DNA from 3 places in the Paeniglutamicibacter cryotolerans genome. Region 1 is predicted to be linked to each of the others. Evidence: riboswitches for the same ligand, from Rfam matches in the RefSeq annotation. Region 1 holds a riboswitch; each other region holds the start of a gene.
The links. Region 1 has a riboswitch for S-adenosylmethionine ahead of acs (acetate--CoA ligase). Riboswitches for the same ligand answer to the same signal wherever they lie in the genome.
Positions count from the first base shown of each region.

Region 2: linked by a shared signal. The riboswitch ahead of E9229_RS09945 (acyl-CoA dehydrogenase family protein) and the one ahead of acs (acetate--CoA ligase) in region 1 are both predicted to bind S-adenosylmethionine.
Region 3: linked by a shared signal. The riboswitch ahead of E9229_RS04135 (OsmC family protein) and the one ahead of acs (acetate--CoA ligase) in region 1 are both predicted to bind S-adenosylmethionine.

Region 1 covers NZ_JACHVS010000001.1:1,371,223-1,378,745, forward strand. Annotated here, with positions in the region: gene E9229_RS06540 (IS5 family transposase) at 1-775, shown strand, start outside; gene E9229_RS06545 (SDR family NAD(P)-dependent oxidoreductase) at 1,486-2,229, opposite strand; gene acs (acetate--CoA ligase) at 2,460-4,445, opposite strand; SAM riboswitch class I at 4,452-4,542, opposite strand; gene E9229_RS06555 (DUF4870 domain-containing protein) at 4,656-5,237, opposite strand; gene E9229_RS06560 (ABC transporter permease) at 5,337-6,182, opposite strand; gene E9229_RS06565 (aliphatic sulfonate ABC transporter substrate-binding protein) at 6,182-7,210, opposite strand; gene E9229_RS06570 (ABC transporter ATP-binding protein) at 7,331-7,523, opposite strand, start outside.
Region 2 covers NZ_JACHVS010000001.1:2,143,589-2,150,319, reverse strand. Annotated here, with positions in the region: gene purU (formyltetrahydrofolate deformylase) at 48-1,001, shown strand; gene E9229_RS09945 (acyl-CoA dehydrogenase family protein) at 1,008-2,273, opposite strand; SAM riboswitch class IV at 2,316-2,432, opposite strand; gene E9229_RS09940 (acyl-CoA dehydrogenase family protein) at 2,677-3,918, shown strand; gene E9229_RS09935 (gamma carbonic anhydrase family protein) at 3,949-4,467, shown strand; gene E9229_RS09930 (Gfo/Idh/MocA family protein) at 4,501-5,571, shown strand; partial or broken gene E9229_RS09925 (PLP-dependent transferase) at 5,547-6,678, opposite strand; gene E9229_RS09920 (methylenetetrahydrofolate reductase) at 6,692-6,731, opposite strand, start outside.
Region 3 covers NZ_JACHVS010000001.1:846,953-863,675, forward strand. Annotated here, with positions in the region: gene E9229_RS04100 (hypothetical protein) at 42-512, opposite strand; gene E9229_RS04105 (PQQ-dependent sugar dehydrogenase) at 585-1,703, shown strand; gene E9229_RS04110 (YciI family protein) at 1,781-2,062, opposite strand; gene E9229_RS04115 (SDR family NAD(P)-dependent oxidoreductase) at 2,390-3,265, shown strand; gene E9229_RS04120 (formate/nitrite transporter family protein) at 3,288-4,121, opposite strand; gene E9229_RS04125 (MDR family MFS transporter) at 4,684-6,339, shown strand; gene E9229_RS04130 (MarR family winged helix-turn-helix transcriptional regulator) at 6,341-6,829, shown strand; SAM riboswitch class IV at 7,046-7,161, shown strand; gene E9229_RS04135 (OsmC family protein) at 7,201-7,749, shown strand; gene E9229_RS04140 (aldo/keto reductase) at 7,835-8,725, shown strand; gene E9229_RS04145 (phytoene desaturase family protein) at 8,987-10,654, shown strand; gene E9229_RS04150 (MFS transporter) at 10,582-11,976, opposite strand; gene E9229_RS04155 (siderophore-interacting protein) at 12,247-13,425, shown strand; gene E9229_RS04160 (FUSC family protein) at 13,810-14,844, shown strand; gene E9229_RS04165 (FAD-binding monooxygenase) at 15,059-16,723, shown strand, end outside.

The DNA of each region.
Region 1 (7,523 bases):
CCGGGTTGATGCGCACCCACTGGGCTGCCACAAACCCCGCATCCCGGACCGGCTCGTCTTCGACAAGCTCATCCAGGTCCTCGTCCTGGGTGCCGCCTACGAAAAAATCTCCGACACCACCTGCTTGGCCACCACGATCCGACGACGCCGCGACGAATGGATCCACGCCGGGATCTTTGAACAACTCGAACAGATCGCCCTGGAATCCTACGACCGGATCGTGGGCATCGACTTCGAAGACCTCGCCGTGGACGGGTGCATCGTCAAGGCCCCCTGCGGCGGCGAGGCAGCCGGCCGATCCCCGGTAGATCGCGGCAAACAAGGAACCAAACGCTCCCTCCTGGTCGATGGCAAAGGCATCCCGCTGGGCACCGTGGTGGCCCCGGCGAACCGACACGACTCCCCGCTACTACGCCCCACCTTGGAACGGCTTGGCCGCTTCGGATTCCACCTGCCACAGAACATGACCGTGCACCTGGATGCCGGCTACGACTCCACCAAGACCCGGGACCTGCTCGAGGAACTCGGCTGCGCGGGCGAGGTCGCCACCCAGGGCATCCCCTCACCGATCCAGGTCGGCAAACGGTGGGTGGTGGAACGCACCAACTCCTGGCACAACCGCGGATTCCGCAAACTGGCGATCTGCACCGAACGGCGCACCACCGTCATCAACGCGTTCATCGCTTTGGCGAACAGTGTCATCGTGATCCGCCGACTCATCCGCGAAGCCTGGCTGACCCACCGCTGGGATGCCCGGCCCCTCCGCTGCCCCTGAGCCTATTGGCGCATTTTCTTAGTTCCGCTCCGCCGGCCCGAGGCCGGTCGCCCTGCGGGGCCGGTGCCTGGTCCCATGGCCGCGGACTCCTTCGGGCGCCCCGGCTTTTACCTGCGCCATGCCGGCGCCTGTGATGCGATGGCCTCATCCCGGGTGTACAACAGGCGGCCCTGGGGCACCCGCCCCGGGGACTATGCGGCCTTCGCCGCCCGGGCCATCGGTTCCAGTGGTGGCCCGCTGCTCGCGGTGGTGGGGGAAGCTGTCGCTGCCATGGCGCTACTGCATGTCGCCGGTCGACGTGAGGCGGCCCGGGCGGGCACGAGTATGCTCATGCTCGACCTGGCTGCCGGAGCGGATCGCACTGCGAGTGCGGGGACATGCCCGCCCCCGCAGGGGGTTGGCGCAATGGGGCCACCCTGGGTCTGGGGCTGCTGCACTGGATCCCGCAGGTGGCGGCGGTGCTGTCAAAGCTGAGGGGCGGCTGGTGGATCAGGGGTCGATTTGGCTGGCTTCCCTGGACCGGGGCCCGGCCGGGTCCGACGCCTGCCTGAAGCTGCTGCGGGCCCATGGAGACATTGCCCGGGTCCGCACGGCGGGGGAGCTCGACGAGTTGGCGTTGGACGCCGGCATCGGCACCGTTTCGGTGCGCCATGCAGGATCCATGGCGCACTTGGCCATCTCGCGTGGGGAGCCCCGCCCGCCCTGTAGGATCAGGCCTCGGTTCCGCCGTCCACCCGCAGGATGACGCCGGTGATGAAGCTTGCCTGTTCCGAAAGCAGGAAGGCCGTTGCGTCGGCAATTTCCTCGGGACGGCCGAGTCGCTTCATGGGGATTTCCGCGGCGTAGCCGGCCTTGGCTTCGGGCGGCAGTGAGGCAAGAGCCGCCGTTTCGATGGCGCCGGGGGCCACGGCGTTGACGCGGATGCCCAGTGCCGCGTTTTCCTTGGCGACACTGCGGGTCAGTGAGACGACGCCGTGCTTCGCGGCACCGTACGGGGTGAGCTGCGGGGTGGCGCTGATGCCCGCCAGCGAGGCGATGTTGACGATGGATCCGTGGCCCTGGCCGACGAAGTGTGCAACCTGGGCCTGCAGGGAGAGGAACGTTCCGCGCAGGGTTACGTTGATGACGCGGTCCCACTCGGCCATGGTGATGTCCTGGACCGGCTTGGGCATGGCGCCGAGGCCGGCGTTGTTAACCGCCAGGTCCAGGCTGCCGAACGTCTCGACGGCGAAGGGGATCAGCGCCTGCACCTCGGCCTCGTCGGCCACGTTGGCGTGCTTGTAGGCGGCGCGCCCGCCGGCGGCCTCGATGAGAGCCACGGTTTCCTCGCCGGCGGTGTCGTTCACGTCGGAGACGACGATGGCGGCTCCGTCCGACGCCAGGCGCAGGGCGATGGCCCGGCCGATTCCTGCTCCGGCGGCGGTGACCAGGGCAACTTGGTTTTCAAACATCATGACGACACTCCTCTGAGAAAGAACTACTGTCCTTACGACAGTATATGCCTCTGCGTGCCCAGAGTGAAGGCACGGGGTTGTAGATAGTGGATTCCGGGTCGGCCGGCAACCCCGGCCGGCGGCCCGCGAGAGGCCGACGCATGCTGATGCCGTCCCAAAAATGCATTCTTGACCTGCGTTGATATGTAGGGCTTCGGGGTTCTGCCCGGATCGTCCAGAGATGCAGAGCCCTAGGTGATCGAGTTGCAGATCTCCTTGATCTGTTCGATGCAGGGCTCATTCTGCAGGCTGGTCGTATCACCGAGCGTTCCGCGCTCGAAGAGCTGGGTTAGCAGGCGGCGCATGATCTTGCCCGAGCGGGTCTTGGGCACATCGGGCACGAAAACGATCTCGCGCGGCTTGGCTATCGGGCCGATCTGCGTGGCCACATGCTCGCGCAGCGCGGCCGCCAGGTCCAGCTGCCGCTTTCGCGCCGCACCGGTGAGTCCGGTGCCGATCACCGAGGTGTCCAGCGGGACCACGAAGGCCGTTGCTGCATGACCGGTCTTCGCGTCGGTGGTCGGGCAGACCCCGGACTCGACCACGCCCGGGTGCGAGACCAGCGCGGATTCTATTTCGATGGTGGAGAGCCGGTGCCCGGAAATGTTGATCACGTCATCGGTTCGGCCCAGGATCCAGATGTCCCCGTCCGCGTCGAAACGTGCGCCGTCCCCGGCCAGGAACCAGCCCCGGTCCGCGTACTTCTCCCAATAGGAGGTGTAATAGCGTTCCGGGTTGCCCCAGATGGTGCGGGCCATGGCCGGCCCGGTGGCGGTGAGCACGATGTTGCCCTGGTGCTGGGGCCCCACCGAAATGGCCTCGTCGTCGACGATGTCAACGGCTACCCCGGGCAGTGCGCGGGTGCCGCACCCGGGCTTGTAGGTGTCCTCGTCCTGTCGCGGGGAGAGGATGGCGGCCCCGGTTTCGGATTGCCACCAGGTGTCGACCATTCCGATCCCCGCCGGTGTATTGCGGCCGACCTGTCTGCGCAGCCACTTCCAGGCCTCCGGGTTCACTGCCTCTCCCACCGTCCCGGCGAGCCGGATCGAGGAGAGGTCGTGGTGTTCAGGGACGCCGTCGGGGAACCAGCCCATGAGCGAGCGGACCAGCGTCGGGGCCGTGTAGTAGCTGGTGACTGCGTAGCGTTCGATGATCTCGAAGTGGCGGCCCGGGTGCGGGGCATTGGGCACCCCCTCGTAGATGACCTGGGTGACGCCATTGGATAGCGGACCGTAAATTTCATAGGTGTGCGCCGTGACCCAGGCCAGATCGGCGGTGCACCAGTGCACGTCATCGGCCCGGCGTGCCGGATCCGTGTTCGAGAACAGGAATTCGTGGCTCCAGGAGGCCTGCGTGAGGTAGCCGCCGGTGGTGTGAACCAGGCCCTTGGGCTGGCCCGTGGTGCCGGAGGTGTACATGATGAAAAGCGGAGTTTCGGCGTCGAAGGCCTGCGGCTCGTGGCGTGGCGATGCGGTATCCACCACCTCGTGCCACCATAGGTCCCGGCCCTCGGTCCAGGCGATGTCGCAGCCGGTGCGGCGCAGAACCAGCACGTGTTCGATGGCGTTGTCCCCGGAAACCGCGGCGTCCGCGTTGTCCTTCACCGGCACGGCAGTACCGCGGCGGTACTGCCCGTCCGTGGTGACCAGCAGCTTCGCCCCGGTGTCCTCGACCCGGAAGCGCAGTGCCTCGGCGGAGAAGCCGCCGAACACCAGCGAATGCACGGCGCCGATGCGAGCGCAGGCCAGGGTGATGACGATGGTTTCCACGAGCACCGGCAGGTAAACGACCACCCGGTCGCCCACCCCGATGCCCAGCTCCGTCAAAGCGTTGGCGGCCTTCGAAACCAGTGCCTGCAGGTCGGCATAGGTAATGGTGCGCATGTCCCCGGGTTCACCCTCGAAGTGCAGAGCGACCTTGTCCCCATTGCCAGCCGCGACGTGCCGGTCGGCGCAATTCACCGCGGCGTTCAACTTCCCGCCCTCGAACCAGCGCAATTCGGGGCCGCGTCGAGAGGGAACGTCGACCGGGGTGCTCGAATGCGTGGTGTGCCAGGGCTCGGCCCAGTCCAGGCGGCCGGCGGCGGCGTCCCAGAAGGCAAGCCGTTCGGCCTCGCTGGCATCGGGGCACGGCAGGTGCCGGGTGTTTTCGGCAGCGGAAAGGGCAGGTGTGTTCATGGCGGATCTCCATCGGTCCTGGCTGTAGCACCGGCCCCGGTCAGGGTGGTTGCTGCGGCGTCGTAGAGCCAGATCTCTCGGCCGCTCGGGATGGTTGCCGGCAGGATGCTGATCCGGCGGCTTTATGGCGTGCTCCCTCCGGTCCGAGGCATGAGCCGCGGACCGGGTGTCTTCCGGTGTTCGGTTCGGAAGGCGTGGAAGCCGGGGGTATTACCTGACGAGGTTCAGGTTGAAGACGAACCTCGGCAGCTGGCCGCGGTTGAAGTCTGCCTGCGCGCTGGAGGCGGCCATGATGTGGAAGACGAACAAGACAAGGCCCGCTAGGAAGAACAGGAAGCCCAGGTACGGAATGAACATGCCACCCGCGCAGATGACGCGCACCAAGGAGAAGTTCAGGTTCTGCCGGTGGTACTCGTCCGCCAGCTGGTTCTTGCCCTTCTCCGTGACATAAAAAATCAGTGCCGGAATCCAGGAGAAGAAGACGGAGAGCCAGAAGTTGAGCTGGACTGTGCCGGCTGCCGCGTGATGTGACGCCTGGGGGCTGTAGGGCTGCTGACCCTGCGGCAGATACTGCTGAGGGTAGCCCTGCTGACCCTGCGGCGGGTATTGCTGAGGGTAGCTCTGCGGGGGGTACTGCTGGGGTGGGTATCCCTGCTGACCCTGCGGCGGGTATAGCGGATTGACCGGAGCCGCCGGCTCGGACGGCGCAACGGGTTCCGGGACGGACGGCTGCGCGGATGCCCGAGGCCAGCTGCCGTCCCGAGGCGTCTCGGCATTTGGTTCTTCGCTCATGTTTGTCCTCCCATGACGCTTTGCTGATTGCTCCGGGCCATCACCGAAGCAGGTGTTGAGCCCAATCTACCGCCGATTTCCGGTGGCGTCGGTTATATTTCAGGCCCAACGGGCCACTGCCTTGGACTCCAGCAGGCCAAGCAGTGCATCGGTCAGTTTTCCAATGACCGCCAGCAGCACGATGGCCAGCAATAACCGGTCGGTGCGCCCGTTGTTCTGCGAATCGGTCAGCAGGAATCCCAACCCCATGGAGGAAGCGATCAACTCGGCCGCGACAAGGAACAGCCACGCCTGGGCCAAGGCCAGGCGCAGACCGGAGAAAATGGCGGGAACCACGGCGGGCAGCTGGACGGTGATCAGCAACCGCAGGCCGGAAAGCCCGAACGCGCGGGCCGCCTCGACCAGGTTCCTGTCTACATGGCGCAGGGCCAGGTAGACGGTGGTGAATACCGGGAAGAAGGCGCCGATGGCAATCAGCGTGATCTTCGAATCCTCCCCGATCTTCAGCCACAGGATCAGCAAGGGCACCCAGGCGAGTGACGGAACGGCGCGGAAGGCGCCGATGCTGGGGCCCAGTAGCGCATCTGCCAAGCGGGAGAGCCCGACCAGGGCGCCGGTCGCCAGCCCGAGTGCCGCACCGATGGCAAAGCCGATCAACACGCGCTGGGTGGAGATGCCGATGTGCTTTCCCAGCTCGCCGCGTTCAACCAGCTCGGTTCCGGCGGCCAGCACGGAAAGCGGCGAGGGCAGCAGGTTCGCCGACACCCAGCCCAGCGTGCTGGAAGCCTGCCAGATGACCAGCAGCAGCACCGGCACCACGGCGCCGAGCAGCCGCTTTCGCCCGGTCCCGCTGGCGCGGGGGCCGAGGCCCGGGGCGAGAGTAGTTCCCGGCCCGGCAATGGCCTCCTGGGCGACCGTGGTGCGGCTGGCTCCCAGCAGGCTCATCAGGAACCCTTGACCGCTGAGGCGTCGGCCTTCTTGGCGAAGCTGTCATCGATCAGAGAGTCCAATGCCTCGTCGACGTTCTTCTGCTGCGACACGTCGCCGGATTCGACGAAGATCGGGCCGACCTTGGCCAGCACCTTGCGCTGGGCCTCGCCCGGGACGCCGCTCACATCCAGGTTGGAGCGTTCGATGATGACCTTCTCGGCGACGCCCTGGTCGAGCCCGGCAACCCCGGCCAGGATGCCGGCGGTTTCCTTCTGGTGACCGGCGGCCCAGCCGCGGGCCTTTTCATACGTGTCGACGACGACCTGCGCGACCTCGGGGGATTTGGCCAGGAAGCCCTCGGTGGCGTTCAGGAAGCCGTAGGTGTTGAAGTCCAGCTTGCGGTAGAGGAGCGTGGCGCCCTTCTGCTCGGCGCCGGCCATGATCGGATCGAGTCCGCTCCAGGCGTCGACCGACCCGTTTTCCAAGGCGGTGCGCCCGTCGGCGTGCTGCAGGTTCTGCACCGTGACGTCCTTCGGGGACAGGCCCTCGGCCTCCAGTGCCTGGAGCAGGAAGAAGTAGGGGTCGGTGCCCTTGGTGGCGGCGATCTGCTTGCCCTTCAGGTCCGCAACGGAGGTGATCGGCGAATCCTTCGCCACGACCAGGGCGGCCCACTCGGGCTGCGAGAACACCGAGATGGTCTTGATCGGGGAGCCGTTGGAGCGGGCCAGCAGGGCGGCAGAGCCGGCGGTGGATCCCACGTCGATGGCGCCGGCCTTCAGTGCCTCGTTTGCCTTGTTCGAGCCGGCCGACTGGACCCAGTTCACCGTGATGCCCTGTTCCTTCAGTGAATCCTCGAGCCAGCCCTTTTCCTTGATGACCAGGCTCAGCGGGTTGTAGGTGGCGAAGTCGATGTTCAGCGTCTTGGTGGCACCAGCGGCGGGCTGGCCGGAGCCTTCCCCGGCACAGCCAGTGAGCAGTGCGGCGCTGGCGCCGAGGGCCGCTGCGGCCAGAAGCGTGCGGCGGGAGAAGAACGAGTGGTTCATGTTTTTTCCTTTGGGAATGGGCAGGCGCCGGAAGCCTGCTGGGCAGGGTAGGGGCAAGGGGGAGTCGCGGATGAGGGGGGGGCGCCCGGCGGTAGTGCCGGGCGCGAGAAGGGTGTGCCGCTAGTGGCGGTGGGAATCGACGCCGAGGCTCTGCAGCAGCGTGGAACGCATTCGTGCCAGCCCGGTGTCGGAGCGGTCGCGCGGCCTGGTGCCGGGGACCTCGAGCACCTGGGAGATGGTGGCTGCCGAATCGCCGTCGGTGCGGCCCAGAACCAGGATGCGGTCGGCCAGTTGCAGCGCCTCGTCCACGTCG
Region 2 (6,731 bases), 770 kb from region 1:
GGAAAGTCAATCAACCAGGGGTGCGCAAGGCGTGGAGGCCTCGGTCGATGCCCGCGCCCGGCCAGGCTGCCGCCGAACGGCATCTGCACGGCAGCGAAACACGTCCGTCTTCAACTGAACGACTGCACCGGGCCGGCGGTACTGTTGGGCCGGTGACCACCAACGAATTCATCGTCTCCCTGTCCTGCTCCGACCGCCCCGGAATCGTCCATGCCGTGTCCGGAGCCCTGTTGGAAGCCGGATGCAACATCACCGAATCCCAGCAATTCGAGAGCCCCGAAACGCATAACTTCTTCATGCGCGTCTCCGTCGCCACTGCCTCCACTGCTGCCGAACTGGAACTGGCGCTGGCCCCGGCAGCCGGGGCGTTCGCCATGGAGCTGCGCGTCACCCCGGAGGACCGTCCGCTGCGCACGCTGATCATGTGCTCCAAGGAGGGCCATGTCCTGAACGACCTGCTCTTCGCCCAGCGCTCCGGCACGCTGCCGATCGAGGTTCCGGTCATCGTGTCCAACCACCTTGAGCTCAAGCCCATGGCGGACTTCTACGGCATCGACTTCGTGCACATCCCGGTCACGTCCACCACCAAGGCGCAGGCCGAGGCGAAGCTGCTGGAACTGGTGGCCGAGCACGACATCGACCTGGTGGTGCTGGCCCGCTACATGCAGATCCTCTCCGATGACCTGTGCCGCGCGCTGAACGGCAAGGCCATCAACATCCACCACTCGTTCCTGCCCAGCTTCATGGGCGCCAAGCCCTACCACCAGGCGCATGCCCGCGGCGTGAAGCTGATCGGCGCCACCGCGCACTACGTGACGGCGGACCTGGACGAGGGACCGATCATCGAGCAGGAAGTCATCCGGGTGGACCATGCCCGCACCGCGGCGCAGTTCGTCGCCATGGGCCGCAACGTCGAGGGCCGCGCGCTGGTCCGCGCCGTGCAGTGGCACGCCGAGCAGCGTGTGCTGCTCGACGGCAACCGCACCGTCATCTTCTCCTAAAAGGGGTTAGGCCGCGCCGATGGCCCAGACCCTCGGCAGCGCCACGTCGTTCACCGACAGGTCCCCGATCAGCCGCGCCTTGTAGACCCAGGGGTTATGGTTCCCGGCCGTGCGGGCATTGCGCCAGTGCCTATCCAGGTTCTTGGCCGTGCTCGTGGCCGAGGCAGCGAGCGCGTCGAAGGCATGGGACAGGGCGTTGACAGCCAGCGGGGTCAGCGCCACCTGCCCGGCCGCCGCGGCCAATTCGGCCGCATCGTTTGCAGCTTCCTCGGCTACCAGGCCGATGTCCCCTGCCCGCAGTGCAAGTGCCGCGTCGTGGGCCCCCTGCAGCGCCTGGGCCACGCGCCTGACCACAGCCTCGCCGGTGAATCCGGCGGCCGAGAGCTCGCCGATGACCTGCAGGATCTGCGGGTCCTCGCGCCAGATCGAAGCCGCGGCATGGCTGAAGGTCCGCTTCCTGTTGCGTACCTCGAGCGCGAATTCGCGTTCGGCCCCCCGCACCGAACCGGCAAGCACTGCCAGCAGCACGTTCTGGTAGAAGGCGGTCTGGTATTTGAAGCGGGCATCGAAGTCGATCAGTTCTTCGGCCTGAACCACGGCATGGGTGAACGTGCTGGTCCCGGTGCCGGTGGTGCGCTGGCCGAAGCCGTCCCAGTCATCGCGTCGTTCGATGCCCGGCTGATCGGCCCGGACCGCTGCAATCACCCGTGCACCGGTATCAGTGCGCTCGGCATAGGTGTCCAGCCAGTCGGCGAAGATGCTGCCGGTGGAGTAGAACTTCTCCCCGTTGATCCGAAATGTCCCGTCCCCCGCCGGGGAGACCTTGGTCAGCACGTCCCCGACCTTCACCGCGCCGATCTCGGTCCACGCGTTGCCGACTAGTTCACCGGCGACAAAACGGGCGAGCCAGGTATCCCTGTCCCGGCCTTCGGTGGCCAGCAGCCGGTCCTCGACGAAGGCGAAGTGCGCCCGCAACGCCTGGGCGATGCTTGAATCGGCCGCCGCAAGTTCGGTGAGCAATTCAAAGAACTGCGGCAAGGTGGCCCCGAAACCGCCATCTGCCACCGGAACACGCAAGGCCCCGAACCCGGCATCGGCCAGGGCCCGGACTTGTTCATAGGGCAGCTGCTGGAGGCTATCGCGCTGGGCTGAACCGGCTGCAATTGATGTAAAAAACGGACGGAATCGTGCTGCCAACCCCGCGTAGTCAGGTTCCTCGGTGCCGATGGTGCCGATGCCTGCCGCGTGCCGGGTGGTTGCCACTGTGCTCATGGTGTTCTTCTCCTTGCCTGGGCGGCCGCTGGAAACGCGGTCCGCACGTACTTGCCCGGCACGGTGCGTGCGCGGGCCGGATCCTCACCTGGAGCACCCCGCCACGTGTCAGGGGGTTGCCGTCCGGCCAACCAGGGTTTAGCACCGGAACTCTTGATCCTGTGCCCGCAACACTAGGATCCCGATGCCGCCGCTGCAGCCGGGATGACGCTTGGTGACGCTTGGTGACGTGCCGAAACCCGTTGATGACGTTGTCCGGGACCGAATATGACGACGTGTTGCGTGGATGAGGTCCCGCGGCGTCATCTCGTGGAACCGGAGCTCATCTGCTGGTTCCGGACGCCAGCTGGCTCCTATGCTCGACCCCACACCACGCCCCGACACGTAAGGAAACGACAACATCATGAGCAGCCACCTGCAAGAAGCACCTGCCGTTTTACCGTTCTCCGGCCTCACCCAACCCGCAAATGCCGCCGCCTGGCTGGACCGGGCCCGGGAGGTCGCCGCCGTACTGGCCATCGATGCGGTGGCCCGGGACCGTGCCGGGGTGCTGCCCACGGCCGAAGTGCAGCTGCTGAAGGATTCGCGGCTGACGGTGCTGCTGGGTCCGGCCGAACACGGCGGCGGCGCGCAGCGGTGGGAAACCGCCTTCCAGGTGATCCGCATCGTCTCGGCCGCCGACGGCTCCATCGGCCAGCTGCTGGGATACCACCTGTTCTGGGCCTGGGCGGCCCGGCTGATTGGGACCGATGCGCAGATCGCCGCCGTGGAGCAGCTCTACACCTCGCAGAATCTGTTCTTCGGCGCTGCGGTGAACCCCCGCGACAACGACCTGGTGGCCCAGGACCTGGGCGCGGAGCTTCTCTTCAACGGGCGCAAGTCGTTTACCACCGGAGCTTCCGTCTCGGACCTGTTGGTGTTGGAAGGCGCGTTGAAGGGTTCGGAGGTGCATGTTTTCGCCATCGTCCCCACGGCGCAGGAGGGCATCACGTTCACCGACGACTGGGATAATCTGGGCCAGCGGCTCTCGGCCTCCGGCGGTGCGCTGATCTCCGGGGTCCGGGCCGATTGGAGCTCGGCCGCCGGGTTCATCGACAAGGAGTACCAGCCGCTGGTCTACAACACGCTCAACGTCCCGCTGATCCAGCAGGTGTTCTCCTCCATCTACCTGGGCATTGCCGAGGGCGCGCTGGCCGCGGCGCTTGAATACACCGGGACCCGCACCCGCCCCTGGCCCTACACCTCCGATCCCAAGGAATCGGCGTCCGAGGAATTCCACGTGCTGGAGGGCTATGGCAAGCTCCGCTCCGCGTTGTGGGCAGCCAGCGCACTGGCCGATGCCGTGGATGCCGAACTGGCAGCCGTGCTTCACGCGCCCCGTGCGGAACTCACTGCTTCGGGCCGTGGTGAAATCGCCGTCCGGGTGGCTGCAGCCAAGCAGGTGGCCGCCGATACGGCGCTGGAAACCACAGCCCGGATCTTCGAGTTCACCGGCGCCCGGGCCACGGCCAACAACGTCGGGCTCGATATCTACTGGCGCAATGTGCGTACCCACTCGCTGCATGATCCGGTGGCGTACAAGCGCCGGGAGGTCGGCCAATATGCACTGCTGGGCCTGCTGCCCACTCCCAGCTGGTACACCTAGCAGCCCGGCCGGTTCGCTAGACTGCAGGACATGGCTCACATCATCACCATTGACGGCATCACCCCCACGACCGGAAGCGGCGTCTTCGTCGCCCCGACGGCGACGCTCTCCGGGGACGTGGAGCTGGCGGCGGACTCCAGCGCTTTCTACGGCGTCTCGGTCCGCGGCGACTCGGCCCCGATCCGCATCGGGGAGGGTACCAACCTGCAGGACAACGTCGTGGTGCATGCCGATTCCGGCTACCCCACCACCGTCGGCGCACGCGTCTCCGTGGGACATTCCGCCGTCATCCATGGCTGCACCATCGGGGAAGACTGCCTGATCGGCATGAGCGCCACGATCATGAATGGCGCGGTGATCGGCGCCAACTCGCTGGTCGCCGCCGGCGCACTGGTACTCGAGGGCATGGTGGTCCCGCCGCGCTCGCTGGTCGCCGGCGTCCCGGCCAAGGTCCGCCGCGAACTCGGCGCGGAGGAAATCGAATCGCTGAAGACCAACGCCGCCCACTACCTGGTGCTAGCCGCCAAGCACCGGGCTGCCACTTCCTAGGCACGGGCGCGCGAACCGTGCAAGGCTGGGGTCATGAATTTGCATATTCCGGCTCCTCCCTGTGTGGCACCCGGTGCCCCGTCCCCGCGTCTGGCCACGGGAAACACCCTGCGCTGGGGCATCGTGTCCACCGGCGGCATCGTCACCAGCGTGTTGCCGGACCTGGCCTCGCTGCATGACGCCGAGATCGTCGCCGTGTCCTCGCGCAGCCAGGACAAGGCCGACGCATTTGCCGCCGAACACGGCATCGCCCGGGCTTACGGGGATGCCGGGCAGCCGGGCTACGAGCGCATGTTTGCTGACCCCGAGGTGGAGATTATCTACATCGGCACCCCGCACGGGCAGCACTTCGAGGTGGCCGCGGCGGCACTGAAGGCCGGCAAGCACGTGGTGTGCGAGAAGTCGCTGACCATCAACGCGGCCGAGGCCCGCCAGCTGGTCGCGCTGGCAAGCGAACACCGGTTGTTCCTGATGGAGGCCATCTGGTCCCGTTTCCTGCCGGCAGTGCACCGCGGATTCGAGATCATCAATTCCGGCGAGATCGGCGAGCCGTCCTGGCTGCACGCGGATCTGGGGTTCACCGCCCCCTATGATCGCACCTGGCGGCTCTGGGATCCGGTTGCGGGCGGCGGGGCGCTGCTGGACCTTGGCGTCTACCCGTTCACCTGGGCGCTGGGCATCATGGGCTTCCCGCAGTCGTTGACCGTCTCCGGACACCTGAATGCCGATGGCGTCGACTCCCAGGATTCACTCACGCTGAGCTACCCCGGTTCGAAGCACGCCCAGCTGATGCTCTCGCTGACCGGTTCCGGCCCGCGCCAGGCCACTGTGGTGGGCACCGGCGGCTGGCTGCGCACCGGCGCACCGCTGCACAACCCGAGCCGGCTAGAGGTCCACCCGCAGGGTGGGGCCTACCGCGAGGAGTCCTTCGAACCGATCGGCAAGAACTACGTCTGGCAGTTCCGCGAGGCGACCCGCTGCGTGCAGGAGGGGCTGCTGCAGTCCCCCACCATCCCGTGGGAGCACTCCGTCGCGACGATGGCGCTGTTTGACGGTGCCCGCGCGCAGCTGGGCCTGACCTACAGGAACGATGCCATGCGTTGAACCCGCACCGGCGACGCCTCCCGGGCCGCGGCCAAGCCGATGAGCAGGTCGGCCCGCAGGTCGGCCAGGTCCTCGACTCCCACCGAGAGCCGCACCAGGTCCGCCGGGACGGCCAACGCCGTTCCCTGCACCGATGCATGGGTCATTTCAGCGCTGTAGCAGGCAAGCGATTCGACCCCGCCGAGGGAGACCGAGAGGGCGAACAGCGTCATGGCCTCGGCAAAGACCCTGGCCGCCGGGAAGCCCCGGGTAGAGCACCGTCTCGATTTCGGGTTGTTCTTGCAGCCATTCGGCCAGCGCCTGCGCGTTTGAACAGTGCCGTTCCATGCGCAGGCCCAGGGTTTTGAGTCCCCGCGATGCCAGGTAGCTGTCCTGCGGTCCGGCGACGGCACCGGCGGCGAACTGCTGGTAGCCGATGGCCTCGGCCAGGGACTGGCCCCTGAACTGCTTTTCCGCGACGATGACGGCGCCGCCGAGCACATCCGAATGTCCGCCGATGTACTTGGTGGTCGAGGGGACCACCAGGTCCGCACCCAGTGCCAGCGGTCGCTGCAGGTAGGGCGAGGCAAAGGTGTTGTCCACGACCAGCAGCGCTCCGGCAACGTGGGCGATCCGGGCCCACGCCGCCACATCGGCGATGCCCAGCATCGGGTTGGAGGGCGTCTCCACCCAGAGCAGCGCAGTTTCACCGGGCCGCACGGCGGCAGCGACGGCTGCGGGATCGGTGATGTCCACCGGCGTGCTGGTGATGCCCAATCGAGAATGCAACTGGTTGATTAGTCGATTGGTCCCGCCATAGCCGTCGGCACCGAGCACGATGTGGTCGCCCTGGCCCAAAAGCGCCCGCAGCAGCGCATCCTCGGCGGCTATCCCGGAGGCGAAGGCGAAGCCCGCGGCACCACCCTCGAGCGTTGCCAACTGGATTTCGAACCCGTTGCGTGTCGGGTTGGAACCGCGCGAGTATTCGTGCCCGGCGCGCAGCATGTTGATGCCGTCCTGGATGAACGTGCTGGTTTGGTAGATCGGCGGGATCACCGCACCGGTCAGCGGATCCGGTTCCTGGCCCGCGTGGATGGCGAGCGTGTTGAAGCCCTGCGTGGCGCCCATGTCCGGTTCCTTCCTAGACTTCTGCCTTCGAGGCGGCGACGCCCAGCCCGGTG
Region 3 (16,723 bases), 520 kb from region 1:
TTCCCCGCACGGCGAACGGCAGGGGTTTCCTCCCCGACCTGTCAGCCGCCCTCCCCGAAAGCACCGGCGATATCCACCGCGGCCGCAGCGGTCATCTCTCCGCCATCGAGCTTCACCTCGTAGACCATGGTCCGCAGCCCGTTTCCCACCAGGATCCAGGCAGTGGTTTCGCCGCGGCTCACCTCAAGGCCCGTCAACCGGGGATCAAGGTGGCAGAGGTGCCTGGAAGAGGAGCCCAAGTCGTCAAGGAGCTCGCACCACACCTCGTGGCGGCCGGGGTCACCGGGTATCGTATCGGGTTCCCCCTCGAAGGGAGCCCGGACAGTGGCACCTCGTTTCCTGAGCGACTGCACGATCTGACCGCGGGTGCCATCCAGCTGAAGCGTGACCTCGCCACCCGGAAATCGGATGACGGCAGCGTCCCCGGTGGACCCCAATTCGGTGAAAAGCGATGCAGCTTGGGTGCGTTCCACCATCGCGAGCTCGCGGAGGAGGCGCCCTGCAGGGGTCATTCGGAATTCCATGGTGGCACACTAGCGGGTCTGTGCCGGTTTCCATACCCTGAACCCATGGACATGCCCTTCATGGAATCGCAAGGTGCGGGCCCCGCCAGACGCACCGTTCTGGGTTTCGGCTCGCTGGTTGTGGGACTCGGGTTGCTTTCGGCTTGTACCCCGTCCGCCGGCCCCACCCCTGATCCGACGGCACCATCCTCCGATCCCGCCACCGTACCGGGTCCGGTCATCACCGCCACACTGGCCACGGGATTGGACACACCCTGGTCCATCGCTTTCCTTCCGGGCGCCGAGGCCCTGGTCTCGGAACGCGACACCGGTGCCATCCGGAGCATCGGACCGGCCGGGACCCCGGTCGTGGCAACGGTTCCGGGCGTGGTGCACGGCGGCGAGGGCGGCTTGCTGGGGCTGGCACCCTCCCCCGATTTCACCTCAACGGGGCAGCTCTTTATCTACTACACAGCGGTCGACGGAAACCGGGTCTCACGCTTCGCCCATTCCCGGGCGGGGCTGGGACCCGAACAGGTCCTGGTTTCTGGGATTCCGTCGGCGTCGATCCACAATGGCGGTCGGATCAAGTTCGGTCCAGACGGATACCTCTACATAGGCACCGGCGACGCCGGTCAACAGGATGCGGCGCAGGATATCGGGTCGCTGGGCGGCAAGATCCTGCGCGTGGATCCCGACGGTGCGGCGGCGCCCGGAAACCCTTTCGGTTCGCTGATCTTTTCCTTCGGCCACCGCAACGTCCAGGGACTGGCCTGGGACGCCTCGGGGCGGATGTGGGCCAGCGAGCTCGGCCCGGACCGCGACGACGAACTGAACCTGATCACCCCCGGGACGAACTACGGTTGGCCGCTGGTGACCGGCGCCCAGGCGGATGTGCGCTTTGAACCGGCAGCCCATGTCTGGCCATCCACCGCCGATGCCTCCCCCAGCGCCTTGGCCATCGACGACGGCGTCGCCTATGTTGCTGCGTTGCGCGGGGAAAGGCTCTGGACCCTGCCGCTGCCCACACGTGGCCGGGAGAATGCCGGCGGGGGAACCCTGTCTGGATCCACCGAGTACTTCCAGGGAGAATACGGTCGGTTGCGCGATGTGGTCCGGGCACCGGATTCCAGCCTGTGGATCGCCACGAACGAGGGCTCCTCCTCGCGGATCCTGCGGTTGGTTCCAGGCAGGGGATGACCCAGCCGACGCCACGGCAACGGTTTGCGGCACGTCACCCCGCTGGGTACCGCCCCGTCCAGCGCCGCTATCGGCGGTCAGCCGCCGTAGATGATGTTCCATCGCCGCACGGTGCGTTCGGCGATGAGGCCGTGGGCATGGAAGGGATCCCCGTTCATGAGCAGGGCCACTGCGTCGGCATCTTCGCCCTGGATGATCAATAACGCGCCCGGGATGCCGTCGTCGTTAAAGGGACCGCTGGTCAACAGCGTTCCGTCTTCGAACAGGGCACGCAGGAACTCCACGTGACCGGGCCGGTGATGATCGCGTTCGGGGAGTGTCGACTCGATGTAGCTATAGGTAACGGCGAATGCTGCCACGATGCCTGTGGCCTTTCCCTAGAATTTCCGCACCCCGGAGCGGGGTCTGCACATAATCTGCCAGCCCGGGGGCGCTGCGTCCACTTTGCTACGGCGCAGCCTGACGGTGCGTCAAGATGCAGGTGCGCATGCAAGGAGCCGCAGCAAATTGCAAGGTGCCCTGTACCCGCCGCAGCGATGCGCGCATTGCGCCCTGCGGGATCGGATCGGGTGTTTGCCGGGGCCCAGGCGTTCGAGTCCCGGCACGGCCCGCAACGCCCGCGAGTCACGGCAAGAGTGCCAGCTTGGCCGGGGCGTCGGTACCGTCGAGGGGATGCCCGGGTTATCGTGGGGAGGTCCAGCAACCGTCCGGAACCTCTGGAGCACATCATCATCGATTCCAAGACCATCGTCATCACCGGTGCCAGCAATGGGATCGGCGCCGCCGCCGCCCGAAAGCTCTCCGCCCTGGGTCATCAGGTGGTGCTGGTCGGAAGGAACCGCGAGCGGACCGCCGCGCTGGCGTCCGAGTTGAAGTCCGGATATTTCCTGGCCGATTTCTCCGACCTCGCAGAGGTCCGGGAACTGGCCGCAAACCTACGGGCGGCACACCCGCGCATCGATATCCTGGCGAACAACGCCGGGGGCATCTTCACCGATGTCCGGCAGGAAAGCCATGACGGACACGAGCTGACCTTCCAGGTGAACTACCTTTCACCATTCCTGCTGACCAGCTTGCTCCTCGACCGGCTGGTGGCCAGCCACGGGACAGTGGTCAACACCTCATCGGTGGCCAGCCGCCTGTATGGACATCTGGACCTGGAGAACTTGGAAAGCCGGGGTTCCTACACCGCCGCCCGTGCCTACGGCACCGCAAAGCTGGCACAGATCCTTTTCACCGGCGAGTTGCAACGGCAGTACGGTCCGGCCGGGCTCAACGCCGCAGCCTTCCATCCGGGCATCGTTTCCAGCGGATTCTCCGCCGGGCCCGGGGACGCCATGCGCGGCGTGTACCAAAACCGGTGGATCAAGCCGTTCCTCACCCGTCCGGAAAAGGGTGCGGACACCCTGGTGTTCCTTGCGACGACACCCGCGGGAACGGGGTGGAAGCCCGGGTCCTATTTCGTCCGGCGCAAACTTTCCAAGGTCCCCGGCCAGGCATCCGACACCGCGCTGTCCACGGCGCTCTGGGAGCGCAGCAAGGCACTTCTGGCACTGGACTAGGCCACCGCCCCGGTGGCATCGTTCATCTGGGTGCGGTCGGATCGGCCGGCGCATCCTGCCGCCGTTCCTTGAGCAGGTCCTTGTTGCGCACCAAACGCAGCGCGGTGACCAGAAGCAGCCCCCCGATCATATTGAACAACAGCGTATAGCCGAACCACCCCAGCCAATCGAGGTAGCTCACCTGCACCCCGGCATGGATGGCCCCGAAGATCAGTAGTGAATCGAGAATGGAGTGGAAGAGTTGCAGGCCGGCAAGCAGGAACCCGCCGGAGACGGCCGCGATGATCTTGGCCACCTCCGAGTCGGTGCCGTGCTGCATGCGTGTCATCAGCGTGATGGTGCTGCCGCCCAGGACCGCCAGACACACCGATTGCCAGCCGAATCCGGCTCCCGTGAAATGCTCGGCGCTGGACCTCAATTCAGGTATCCACTGCGGAAAGGCCTGCACGACAATCCACATGAAACACCACCCGCCGACGAGGTTCATGACCAGGGTCCCGCCCCACAGCTTGAAAAGCTGACCGATTCCGGCCTCCTTGGCGGCCACTGCGGCGATCGGGACCAGGAACCCCTCGGTGAACAGCTCGCTTTTGGCCAGCAGCAGGGCAACGAACCCGATGCCGAAGGCCAGCCCTGCCAGCAGATGGTCCTGCGTCTGGTGCATGACCGCCAGGTAAGCCATCACCCCGATGCCCACTTCCAGCCCGCCGAAGGTTCCGGTCACGAGGATGGTTGGCCAGGTCCGCGCCAGGCGTTGGGCACCTTCCTCGACGATGCGGTCGAAGGACTCCTCGATCTCCGACTCGACCGGGGCATCATTGCTCCCCAACTGCCGTCTGCGCGCATCCGAACTCATCGGGGTCCTCCGTCCCGTTGCACGATCGGCTGAATTTCCCCTGCGGCACCCCACCGAGTGCGTGAATCATCGTTCACAGTGAGGGCCCCGCCCGTCTTGGGCCGAGCCATCGGCCAACTAGGCGACCCCGTTGCGATCGGTGCACGTTCCAAAGACATCACATCGGGGTGATGCGGCCCCGGATGCGGTGACAGCCTCCCCGGCAGCGAACCGGGCCACTGTCCCCTGTCGATCTCCGAGAACCCCCTGGTGTCCACCCTGCCGACGAACATCGACCGGGAGCATTCAAGTGCCTCCCCGGCGCCATCACGGAAGCTGGCAGAGGGGTTCAGGACGGGTCGCATCCGGAGGTCTCCTTTCAGGGGTGCGGCAGGTTCCGCATCCTCATTCTCCATCCCCCCGGCTCACATGGATAGATGCACATCACGTCAAACTAGTTGCACCTAGGCAACCAATTCTATATAGTTGACATTAATCAACCATCTTCCACGTTTTTTGGAGTCACGTTTTGCCCCGAGAAAAAACCACCGTTAAAGCGGCACCCGCCCTGTCCGAATCAGGCATGACCCATCGCCAGGTACTCCAGTCACTGACCGGCCTGCTCATGGGCATGTTCGTATCGATCCTGGCCGGCACCGTGGTCTCCACGTCGCTGCCAGTCATCCTCTCCGACCTCAAGGGCGACCAGACCGCCTACACCTGGGTCATCACCGCCACCCTGCTGGCCACCACGATCTCTACCCCCATCTGGGGCAAGCTCGCCGACCTGTCCAACCGCAAGGTGCTGCTGCAGCTCTCACTGGTCATCTTCGTGGTTGCCTCGGCCATCGCCGGGTTCTCGCAGGACACTTCCATGCTGATCACCATGCGCGTCTTCCAGGGCCTGGGCGCCGGTGGCCTGACCGCGCTGAGCCAGATCGTCATGGCCGATATCATTTCTCCGCGTGAGCGCGGCAAGTACATGGGCTTGTTTGGTGCCGTCATGGCCCTGGGCACCGTGGGCGGCCCGCTGATCGGCGGCTTCATCACCGACTCGATCAACTGGCGCTGGAACTTCTTCATAGCACTGCCGTTCGCCGCCATCGCCATCATTCTCATCCAGAAGACCCTGCACCTGCCCACCAAGGCCAAGCGCAAGGTCAGCATCGACTATGCAGGCATCGTCCTACTCACCGCAGGCGTCTCGCTTCTCCTGATCTGGGTTTCCCTCGGTGGCAAGCAGTTCGACTGGGCTTCAAGCACCAGCATCATGATGGTTCTCGGTTCAGCCGTGGCGCTGATCGCCTTCATCATCGTGGAACTGAAGGTCTCCGAGCCGATCATCCCACTCTCGATGTTCAAGAACCGCACCTTCACCCTTGCCGTCTTCGCTTCGATCTCAGTGGGCGTGTCGATGTTCGGCACCTCGGTCTTCCTGGCCCAGTACATGCAGTTGGCCCGCGGTGCCAATGCCACCCAGTCCGGCCTGATGACCATTCCCATGATGGCAGGCCTGTTGATCGTCTCCACCGTGGCCGGCGCCCTGATCTCCAAGCATGGTAAGTGGAAGGCGATCATGGTCACCGGTTCGCTGCTCCAGCTCGCCGGGCTCTACCTGCTGGGGACCATCCACTTCGACACCAACTTCGTCCTCGTCTCCGTCTACATGTTCCTGTTGGGCGCCGGCCTGGGCATGGTCATGCAGAACCTCGTACTGATTGTCCAGAACGCAGTCACCCCCGCCGAAATCGGCGTGGCCAGTTCCGGCATCGCCTTCTTCCGCTCCCTGGGCGGAACGGTCGGCGTTTCGGTCCTGGGTGCGCTCATGGCCACCAAGGTCGTGGACCTGTTGGGCGCCCGGGCCGCAGACATGCAGGCAGCCATCGCGGCTTTGGGCGAAAAGGGAAAGGAAGTGGGCGCGGCGCTGGCTAGCGGCAACATCCCGTCGGTCCACAGCCTGCCGGACTCGGTACGCACCATCATCGAGTCTGCCTACGGCGACGCCGTGGCACACGTCTTCATGATTGCCGCCCCCCTGAGCATCCTCACCATCCTGGCCATCGTCTTCCTGCCGAACCTGGAACTGAGCAACCAGACCCGGCACCAGCGCGAAGAGACCGACGCCGCAGCGGCACTAACCGCCGAGGGGTCGGAAGCTACCGAAATCCTGATGGCCGACGCCGAAGCAGCCGTAGGGGCTTCGACCCCCGGAGTCGGTCCGGAAGCGGGACGCCGCTAGCATGAACTGCCTGACCGATCCTTTCTCGCTGCAGGCTGCAGGAGCCGGCTCCGATTCCGCTCTGACCGAGGCGATCGGGGAAGTTGAGAAACAGTTCGGCACCATGGTCATCAAGGCCCGGACCAGCATCAGGGACCGGGCTGCGGCCATCCATCCCGAGCTGCACCCGATGGGCTTCAAGGTCCTGACCATCCTGTCCCAGTCAGGACCCATGCAGCAGGTGGGCCTGGCCGAGGCGGTACGGATCGACAAGGCCATGATGAGCCGCACGATCAAACAGCTCGAGGAGTTTGGCCTGGTGTCCCGTTGCACCGATCCCAGCGACGGCCGCGCGCTACTGGTTGACATGACCGCCGAGGCCCGCAAACGCTACGATGCGACTCTGGCTCATGCCCGCAAGCTACTCCATGATCGGTTCTCCACCTGGGACCTCGCAGAGGTCCAACGGCTCGCGGACCTACTGGCCAGACTCAACGAGTCCAGTGGCTAACGGCAAATCACGGTCCCGTCCCGACGCAAGATGCGCCGGGACGGGACCGCTTTGGTTCCGGGCATCCGCCATCCGGGCAGGAGGCAGCAGCTTCGCCTGTGCTCAGTCCACCCTGCGTGCATGCGCCCGGGTTGCTGCCGCAGCGTAGCCGGAGTGTGACCCCAGATGACAGAGGCATTGCCTCCTGTGCCGGCGCCTTGGAACAATCGAAATCAGAATCAAGAGCCCCCACCGCAAGGCCCTGGCCGGTTGGGCAGCAACCCCCTTCGTCATAGCGGGGTGCTCCAGGTGAGGATTCGACGCCACCATCAGGACCGGCGTAAGTATGGCGATATGCCTTGGCATGCGCCACGAGGCCAAGGAATGAGACCATGTCCGAAACGCTGCTTGAACCCACCGGGCTCGAGAACCTGCGAAGCGCCAGGCTAGACGCCGCAGGGTCGGCTTGGAGCGAACGCATAACCACCAACGCGGCCTTCGCGGCGCTGACTTTCACCACCAACGGCAGAGCCGAGGGTTCGGTTGCCACGGATATCACCGCCGGAAAGCACGGCTTCCGGGTCGATGAACCGGCCGGCTTGGCTGGCGGCGATTCGGCGCCCAGCCCGGTCGAATACGCGCTCGGCGCGCTGATTTCCTGCCAAGTCGTCGTCTATCGGCTCTATGCCCACCAGCTGGGCATCAAGATCGACTCGCTGGAGATCAAGGCCGAGGGCGATCTGGATGTGCGCGGGCTCTTCGGTATCAACAGTTCGGTCCGCGCCGGCTTCTCCGGTGTCCGCCTGCTGGTCAACGTCACTGGGCCGGAAACCCGCGAACGCTACGTCCAGCTCCAGGTCGCAGTCGATGCGCACTGCCCGGTGTTGGACCTCTTCACCAACCCCACCCCGGTTTCCGTGGAACTGGTGACCGAAAACTAGCGCCCGACCCAGCCGATGCCACCCATCGGCGTGACGCCGGGTTTTCCGATGGAATAAACCCGGCGTCACACCGGTTGGCCAAAGCATGACCCACGGCACACTCAGCTCCCCGTCCACCTCACTCGCCATCAAGGACCTCGGCACGGTCAACCGCTTGGGCTACGGCGCCATGCGCATCACCGGCCCAGGGATCTGGGGTGAACCCGAGGACCGCCCGGCCGCACTGGCCACCGTCCGCCGCGCGGTGGAACTCGGCGTGGACTTCATCGACACGGCCGACTCCTACGGACCGGACGTCTCCGAGCAGATCATCGCCGAAGCGCTGCATCCCTATGCCGCCGGGCTGCGCATCGGCACCAAGGCCGGTCAGACTCGTACCGGACCGAACCAGTGGGTTCCGCTCGGCCGCGCCGAATACCTGCGCCAGCAGGTCGAACTGAGCCTGCGCAAGCTCAAGGTCGACGCCCTTGACCTGTTCCAGCTGCACCGCATCGACCCGAAGGTACCCGTCCAAGAGCAGTTCGGCGTCCTGCGCGAGCTCCAGGAGGAGGGCAAGGTCCGCGCGCTGGGCCTCTCGCAGGTCACCGTCGCCGAACTGGAAACAGCAGCCGAGTACTTCACCGTCGCCAGCGTGCAGAACCGCTACAACCTCACCGACCGCTCATCCGAGGACGTCCTGCATTACGCGGAGGCCCACGGGATCGCGTTCATCCCCTGGGCTCCCATCTCGGCCGGGGCACTGTCTGCACCCGGTGGAGTGGTGCACGAGGTGGCCCAACGGCTCGGAGCGACGGCCTCGCAAGTGGCCCTTGCCTGGCTGCTGCACCGGTCCCCAGCCATGCTCCCGATCCCCGGCACGTCCTCCGTGAATCACCTCGAGGAGAACTTGGGCGCGTCCAAGCTGCTGTTGGATGAGGCTGCGTTTGCCGCCCTGGACGCGGCCGGGCGCGCGGAATACGAGGCCGGAAAAAGCTAGCACCGACCCGGTCCCGCTGCTCCCCTGACCCGCGGAATCCCCGCGGGCGTAGGGTCAACCAGCCGATGCACCTCTCAGGGAAATGCGGGCAGATATCCACCCGGCCCGGGCAAAGACTCTTGCGGGAGCGGTCAATCAGCCCTCATGCATCAGTTTTCGCCATCTCTTCGCGGGGTTCGAAAATGGCCTGACGGGTCACTGGCTACCGTTGGCCACGCCATCTGGCAGTCCCCGGGCACCCCAGCAAAGGACACAGACGAGATGAACGCACACCACCAGGTCGAATCCGGTAACGGGTCGCCCGGTAAGACCCCGAACCGGTATGACACCGTCATCGTCGGCGGTGGCCACAACGGCCTCGCGGCCGCTGCCTACCTGTCCCGGGCCGGGCAATCGGTGCTCCTGTTGGAGAAGCTGGACGTGCTCGGCGGTGCCGCCGTATCAACCCGCTCCTTCGAGGGCCTGGAGGCGAACCTGTCACGCTATTCCTACCTGGTGAGCCTGCTGCCCGCCAAGGTCATCACGGACCTGGGACTCAATATTTCACTGGCCCGCCGCCGGTACTCCTCCTACACCCCGAACCCGGCCGCACCGACCCGTGGCCTGCTGGTCGACAACGAGGACGCCGCGGCAACCGCCGAGTCGTTCGCAGCCATCGGCGCCCCCGAGAGCGAAGCGGCGGCCTTCGCCGCGTTCTACTCCGATTGCCGCCGGCTCACCGAGGTGCTGTGGCCGAGCATCACCGAACCCCTGACCACCCGGTCGCAGGCCAAGGAGCTTGCCGTCGCGGCCGGCGCCGGGGAGATGTGGGAAAGACTGATCGAGCGCCCGCTGGGTGAGGCCATCACGGAGGCGCTGCACAACGACCTGGCCCGTGGCGTCGTGCTGACGGATGGACTCATCGGCACCTTTTCCCGGCCCGACGACGCCGACCTGCAGCAGAACATCTGCTTCCTCTACCATCTGGTTGGCGGCGGCACTGGTGACTGGGACCTGCCCATCGGCGGCATGGGCACCATCTCGGCAGAGCTGGAGCGCGTCGCCCGCGAAGCCGGCGCCACGCTTCTCACCGGGGCCGAGGTCCGATCCATCGCGGCGGACCACCAGGTCAGCTACATGCGTGACGGGAAGATGCTGACAGCGACCGGTTCCCACCTGCTGGCCAACGTCGCCCCGGTTGTCCTGAACCGCCTCGGAGCAGGACAGCTGGTTCCCCCGAACCCGAACAACGAACGCGGCGGCGCCCAAGTCAAGGTCAATCTGTTGCTGAAGCGGCTGCCCCGGCTCAAGGACGAATCGGTCAGCCCGGAAGCGGCGTTCGGCGGCACCTTCCACGTCAACGAGACCTACACGCAGTTGCAACACGCCTACGAGCAGGCGTCCGGCGGCCGGGTCCCCAGCCCTCTGCCGTGTGAAATCTACTGCCACACGTTGACCGACCCCAGCATACTTTCCGCCGAGCTGCAGGCGGCCGGAGCCCACACGCTGACCGTCTTCGGACTGCATGTCCCGCACGCCCTGGCCTCCGAAGAGAACAACGATGCGCTACGCTCCGAGCTCCAGGCGGCGGTGTTTGCCTCGCTGAACTCGGTCCTCGCCGAACCCATCGAAGACCTGCTCATGCGCGATCGAAACGGTGCCCCCTGCGTGGAAACCAAGACCACGCTCGACATCCAGCGCACCCTGGGCATGCCCGGTGGAAACATCTTCCATGGTGGACTGGACTGGCCCTTCCTCGAGGACGATGCCCCGCTCGATACCCCGGCCCGTCGCTGGGGTGTCGACACAGCAGATCCGCAGATCCTGCTGTGCGGATCGGGCTCCCGCCGCGGCGGCGCAGTCAGCGCGCTGGGCGGCTACAGCGCCGCAATGGCCGTGCTGGAAATATCGGCCGGTCCGGCTGGGCAGACGAAACTCAGCGGCCCCTGATCACCGCCGGGCGACGCCCGGATCCCGACGCGGTCCCACCACCTCGGGATTCGGGGGCGTTGCCCGGGGCGGATGGTGCGCGTTGGTCCGGACCGGCTCACCCGCGGATGTGGGCGCCGGTGTTCGCCGGCAACCGCAGCACCCCGACGAGAGCAAGAAGCGCCAACAGCGCCATGAGCAGGAAGGCACACTGGAAGGGGGCCAGAAGCGCCTGCGGGTACCCTCCAACCAGCCGCAGCGCCAAGGATAGTTCCCGCCGCACCGGCCAGTTCGCCCAGCGTTGCCGAGAGCGCGTTCGCGGAACCGACGGCCGCGCGCTCGACATCGGCGAACGGCAGCGCGTTGAACGCGGTGAAACCGGTGGAGCGGAAGACACCGCTAAGCACCAGCACGGCAAAGACCAGCCACAGCGGAGTCCACACGGTGAAGAACGCGAAACCAATGAAGCTGGCCATGGTGCCAATCAGTGCGCTGCCGAGTACCTGCTTGAAGCCGAAGCGCAGCAGCATCGGGGTGGTGAACGGCTTGATGCCGATATTGCCGATGAAGATGCCGGTCACCATGGGTCCGGCCTGCACCGGAGTCCACCCGAACCCATTGAGGTATAGCAGCGGCAACAGGTACGGGGCCGAGGTGACGATCACCCGGAACAGGAAACCCGCGGTATTGGAAAACCTGAAGGAGCGCACCGCGAAGATCCTGATGTTCAACAACGGTTCCGGGGCGCGCAGCAGCGAACGTACGGCAAGGACCCCGGAGAGCAGCAGCAATCCGACCCACTGCAGCGAGCGGGTTTCAACCGCAGCGTCGGTGGCCAGGCGCAGTGCAGACACCAGCGCCCTGGCGCCGAGTGGGATGTTGATCAGGAAGATCCTTTGCCAGCCGAAGTGCGTGGAGATGAATCCGCCCAGCGCCGGGGCAACCAGCGGTGCCACCAGCGAGGGCCAGGTGAGCAGCGCGATCACCCGCAGCAGGTCGGATTTGTCCGCGGTCCGCAGCCCCACCAGCCGGCCCACCAGCCGGCCCACCAGCCGGCCCACCAGGACCAGCATGGAGGCACCCAGTCCTTGCAGTACCCGGCTGAGCGTGAGCGCGGTCGGGGTGGATCTGAGCGCGCGCAGCAGCGAACCCAGCACGAAGACGACGATGGCCGCGCAGAAGATCAGGCGAGCATCGAACCGTGAGCTGAGCCCGGCCCCCAGCGGGATGGCCGTCGCGGCGGCCACCAGATAGGCGGTGAGCGCCAAAGCCACATCGGCCGAGAATTCCCGTGCCATCTGCGGCATGGCCGTGACGATGGCGGTCGCGTCGAAGTTCTCCATGAACAACGTGCCGGCTACCGGCAGCGGAAGGCCGATCGGGCGCTGCGCATTAACAGAGCCCGCAAACGACCCTTTCCCTGCCCCCCGGGGGCTGCACTCCGGGGCCAGGCGGCATGCACTGCGCCTCAGATCGTTCCATGGCGGCGTACCAACGCTCCAAGTGCTTCAGCATGAGCCGGCGGCGGGCTCCTTGTATCCGCGGCCGGACCGGGCCAGACTCGGTGGTAGGAGCAGAACCATACTCCGACCACAGCATAAGGAGCCCCTACCATGTCGACGCCCCCCGACGCATCGCCCCATTCCGACCATCTCGCACCGTCACTGGCCCCGGTCCATGCGCGGGTCTTCGAGGCGGCGGTCCACGCCGGGCGCAAGGCCGGGCGGAAGGCGGCAAAGCACCAGCTGAAGCGGGCGGCCAAGCGCGGCGGCCGGGAACTCCCCCAGCGCCTGCGCCAGGAGGTGCTCGAGGAGGCCGAACGGGCGGCCGAACGGGCTGCCTACGCCGCGGCGTCCAAGGCGCTGAGGAAGCACTCGAAGCATTCGATGGCCTCCGGTCCGCACGAACCTGTCCCGGCGGCGCAGTCCCACGTGGCGCCCATGGCGACAACCGAGGTCCCGCATCCCGGGTCCCGTCCTGCACCAGCGCACGGCTCGCAGGTGGTGCTCGAGGTGCTGCGGGTTGAACCGTTGAGCCCCCACATGGTGCGGATCGTTGCCGGAGGCCCCGCGTTCTCCCGGTTCTCCAGCAACGGCGCGGCCGACCAGCACGTGAAGCTGCACTTCGCCAACCCGGCGCTCGGGCTGGTGCCGCCCTATGACATGCGCCGGCTGCGTAAGTCCCTGGCCCGCGAGGACCAGCCGGTGTCCCGCACCTATACGGTGCGCTGGCACGATCCGGTGGCACGGGAACTGGCCATCGATTTCGTGCTTCATGGCGACGACGGCGTTGCCGGGAACTGGGCCGCCCGGGCCGAACCCGGAGATCCCGTGGTGCTGTCCTCGTCCAGCGGCAAGTTCCGCCCGGACCCCGCGGCTGATCGACACGTCTACGCGGGAGACGAATCGGCGCTGCCGGCGATCGCCGCGGCGCTGGAGATGCTGCCGCGGCAGGCTGCCGGTCAGGTCTTCATCGAGGTCGATTCGGCCTCCGACCGGCAGGAACTCAACTGCCCGCCGGGAATGGAGGTGACATGGCTGTATCGCGGAGGAGCTCCGGCGGGAACCCGTTCGCTGCTTCTCGACGCGCTGCGCACGCTTCCCGTTCCCTCAGGCCGGGTGGAGGTTCTGGCCCACGGTGAACGCACCGCCATGCATGAGCTGCGCCGACTCGTCTCGGGCTGGGGCATCGACCAGCGCCGCATCCAGGTCTCCTCCTACTGGACGGCAGGTCGGGCCAAGCGGACGTTCCGCCCGGTGCCGGCGCCCGGGCCGGTGCTCTCAGCCATGTAGCCCGGGGCGTGGGAACCTCGGAGCACGGCCGTCTCCGGAACGCAAGGCGTTGCAGTCCGGCCCGGACGATGAGCCTTCGCCCGCCGGCAATCCTCGCTCATCAGGGGAATCCCCTAGTTTCTCACCTTCCGGGCCTTCGCCGAGAGGCACTTCGGATCCACCGCCACCAGAAGCCGGGCCTTCTTGGTAACGGCGGCGCAGGCAAAGCAGCCGGACGATTCAGCGCGGCAGGACCCGGGCAATCCACTAGTGAAACACCCCGATTCGAGGCAGTCAGCAAAGAACGTCGGCGCTCGGAGCCTCGCACACATGAATGTCCGGGATCCGGGACACCGTTTGGTCACGATCCGGCATCCGGGCATCGGTCGTTGTAGGTTGAATCCGATGGACAAGCAGCCAAACCGAGCCGAGATGTGGCTGAACCGCGGCTTCTTCTCCGTTCCGTCGCCCGATGGCGACAGGATCGCCGCGGCCAGGATGTTCATCGGCCTGGCCATCCCGTCGCTGACCCTGCTGCTGACCGGGCACCCCGAGCTGGTGATGTACGCCGTCTTCGGCTGCTTCACCGGGATGTACGGTCGCGGCGAACCGCACCAGCTGCGCCTGTTCCACCAGTTCTGGGCCGCCGTGTTCCTCTGTGCCTGTGTATTGGCAGGGGTCCTCTTTTCCGCGTCCGCGCTCGGGCTGTGGGCCTTCGTCGTAGCCGAGACTCTTCTGGCCGGCATCGGCTCGATCATCGCCGATCGGTTGCGGCTAGTGCCGGCTGGCCCCTTCTTCGGGCTATTCGCCTTCGGCGCGTGTGCCGCGACGCCGCTGCAGGGGCCGCCCGGGATCCCTGCGACCATCGCCGTGTTGGCTGCCGGCTGTGCCATCGTCGTCGGCTTTGCCGGGTGGTTCCGTGCCCGGACATGGCACCTGGGCATTCGCCGCGCGGACCACGTTCCCGATCCGGGACGGCTTAAACGCGCGCTGGCGACCGCACTCATGTATCTGCTGGCCGTCGGTGTCGCGGGTGGCCTGGCCACGCTCCTGGGCTGGGGCCACCCATATTGGGCCATGGCCTCTGCCGCCGTTCCGCTCTCCGTCGCGGGCCTGTCCCACGGGGTTTCCCGGGGCTTCCATCGTGTAATCGGAACCTATGCGGGGTTGGTCATAGCGGCAGTCGTCCTCATGGTCTTCAGCCATCCGGTGTTCCTGGTCCTGCTGGTCATCGCCTGCCAGTTCCCCACCGAACTGTTCATCAGGCGCCATTACGCCCTTTCGCTGGTGTTTTTCACCCCGTTGATCCTGAGCATGACGTATCTGGCCCATCCGGGCCCGGTGGGAGAACTGGTACTGGACCGCGCCGCCGAAACCACCATCGGTTCCCTGGTGGGCATGCTCGCCCTGCTTCTCTTCCGCCGCCTTAAACGCGTTTGAGCCTCCCCGAGAGTGCATCCGACCCGGGGAACGGGATGCATCACCGGCCAGCTAATCACCGTTTCATGACGAGACGCCGATCTGCGCAGTTGTTATCCAGGTCATGTTTCTCGTATGGTTTCCCATAGGAAGTCCGTGTTCGACTATTGAAATCGAAGTTCTAATATGGAACACGAATGGCAGCCAGCGACAGCTCAACGAAGTGAGGACCCCCGTGCATTTCCACCACCACGGCTACGTATCAACCGACCCGCGCGTCCAGCCGGCCGCCGGGACCGGCATCGACCGCCCCGCCGAGCTTCCGGATGAGGTGGACGTGCTCATCGTGGGCTCCGGTCCGGCCGGCATGCTCGCGGCTGCCCAGCTTGCCCAGTTCCCGGGCATCACCACGCGCATCATCGAACGCCGCGAAGGCCGTCTGGCCATCGGCCAGGCCGACGGCATCCAAGCCCGCAGCGTCGAGACCTTCCAGGCCTTCGGCTTTGCCGACCGCATCATTTCCGAGGCCTACCGCATTACCGAGATGGCCTTCTGGCGCCCGGACACGGAAAACCCCACGCACATCGTCCGCGGCGGCCGCGCCCTGGATGACGAGTCCGGGATCAGCGAATTCCCGCACCTGATCGTCAACCAGGCCCGCGTGCTCGACTACTTCGCCGAGGTGGCTGAGAATTCAGCCTCCCGCCTGACGCCCGACTACGGCTGGGACTTCCAGACACTGGAGGTCACCGACGAGGGCGACTTCCCGGTCAAGGTCACGCTCAAGCGCAGCGCCGGCCCGGACGAGGGAACCGAGCGCATCGTGCACGCCAAGTACGTCATCGGTTGCGACGGTGCCCGCAGCAAGGTCCGCACCTCGATCGGCGCCACTCTGGCCGGCGTCACCGCAAACCACGCCTGGGGCGTCATGGACGTGCTGGCCAACTCGGACTTCCCGGACATCCGCCTGAAGTGCGCTATCCAGTCCCACGACGGCGGATCCATCCTGCACATCCCGCGCGAGGGCGGACACCTGTTCCGCATGTACGTCGACCTCGGCGAGGTGGCCGAGGATGACAACGGTGCTGTCCGCAAGACCAGCATCGACGAGATCATCGCCAAGGGCAACGCCATCATGAACCCGTACACGGTCGACGTGCGCAACGTCGCCTGGCACAGCGTCTACGAGGTCGGCCACCGCCTCACCGACCGGTTCGACGACGTACCTCTCGAGGAGATCGGCACCCGCAACCCGCGCGTCTTCATCACCGGCGATGCCTGCCACACGCACAGCGCGAAGGCCGGACAGGGCATGAACGTCTCCATGCAGGACGGATTCAACATCGCCTGGAAGCTGGGCCACGTGCTCGAGGGCCGCAGCCCCGAGTCGCTGCTCGCCACCTACTCGGCCGAACGACAGGTCATCGCGAAGAACCTGATCGACTTCGACAAGGAATGGTCGACGCTGATGGCCAAGAAGCCCGAGGACTTCGAAAACCCCTCGGACCTCGAGGACTTCTACGTGCGCACCGCCGAGTTCCCGGCAGGCTTCATGACCGAGTACACTCCCTCGATGCTCACCAACACCGCCACGCACCAGGACCTGGCCACCGGGTTCCCGGTCGGCAAGCGTTTCAAGTCCGAGCGCGCCGTGCGCGTGTGCGATGCCAATCCGCTGCACCTGGGCCACCAGGCAACGGCAGACGGCCGCTGGCGCATCTACGTCTTCGCCGACCAGGCCGCTGCCGGTGAGGCATCGAAGACAGCCGACTTCGCGCAGTGGCTCGCCACCGCATCGGACTCGCCGCTGGCTGCAACGCCCGCGGGCCTGGACTCCGACGCCTGGTTCGACACGAAGGTGATCTACCAGCAGAAGCACGAGGACATCAGCCTCATGGAG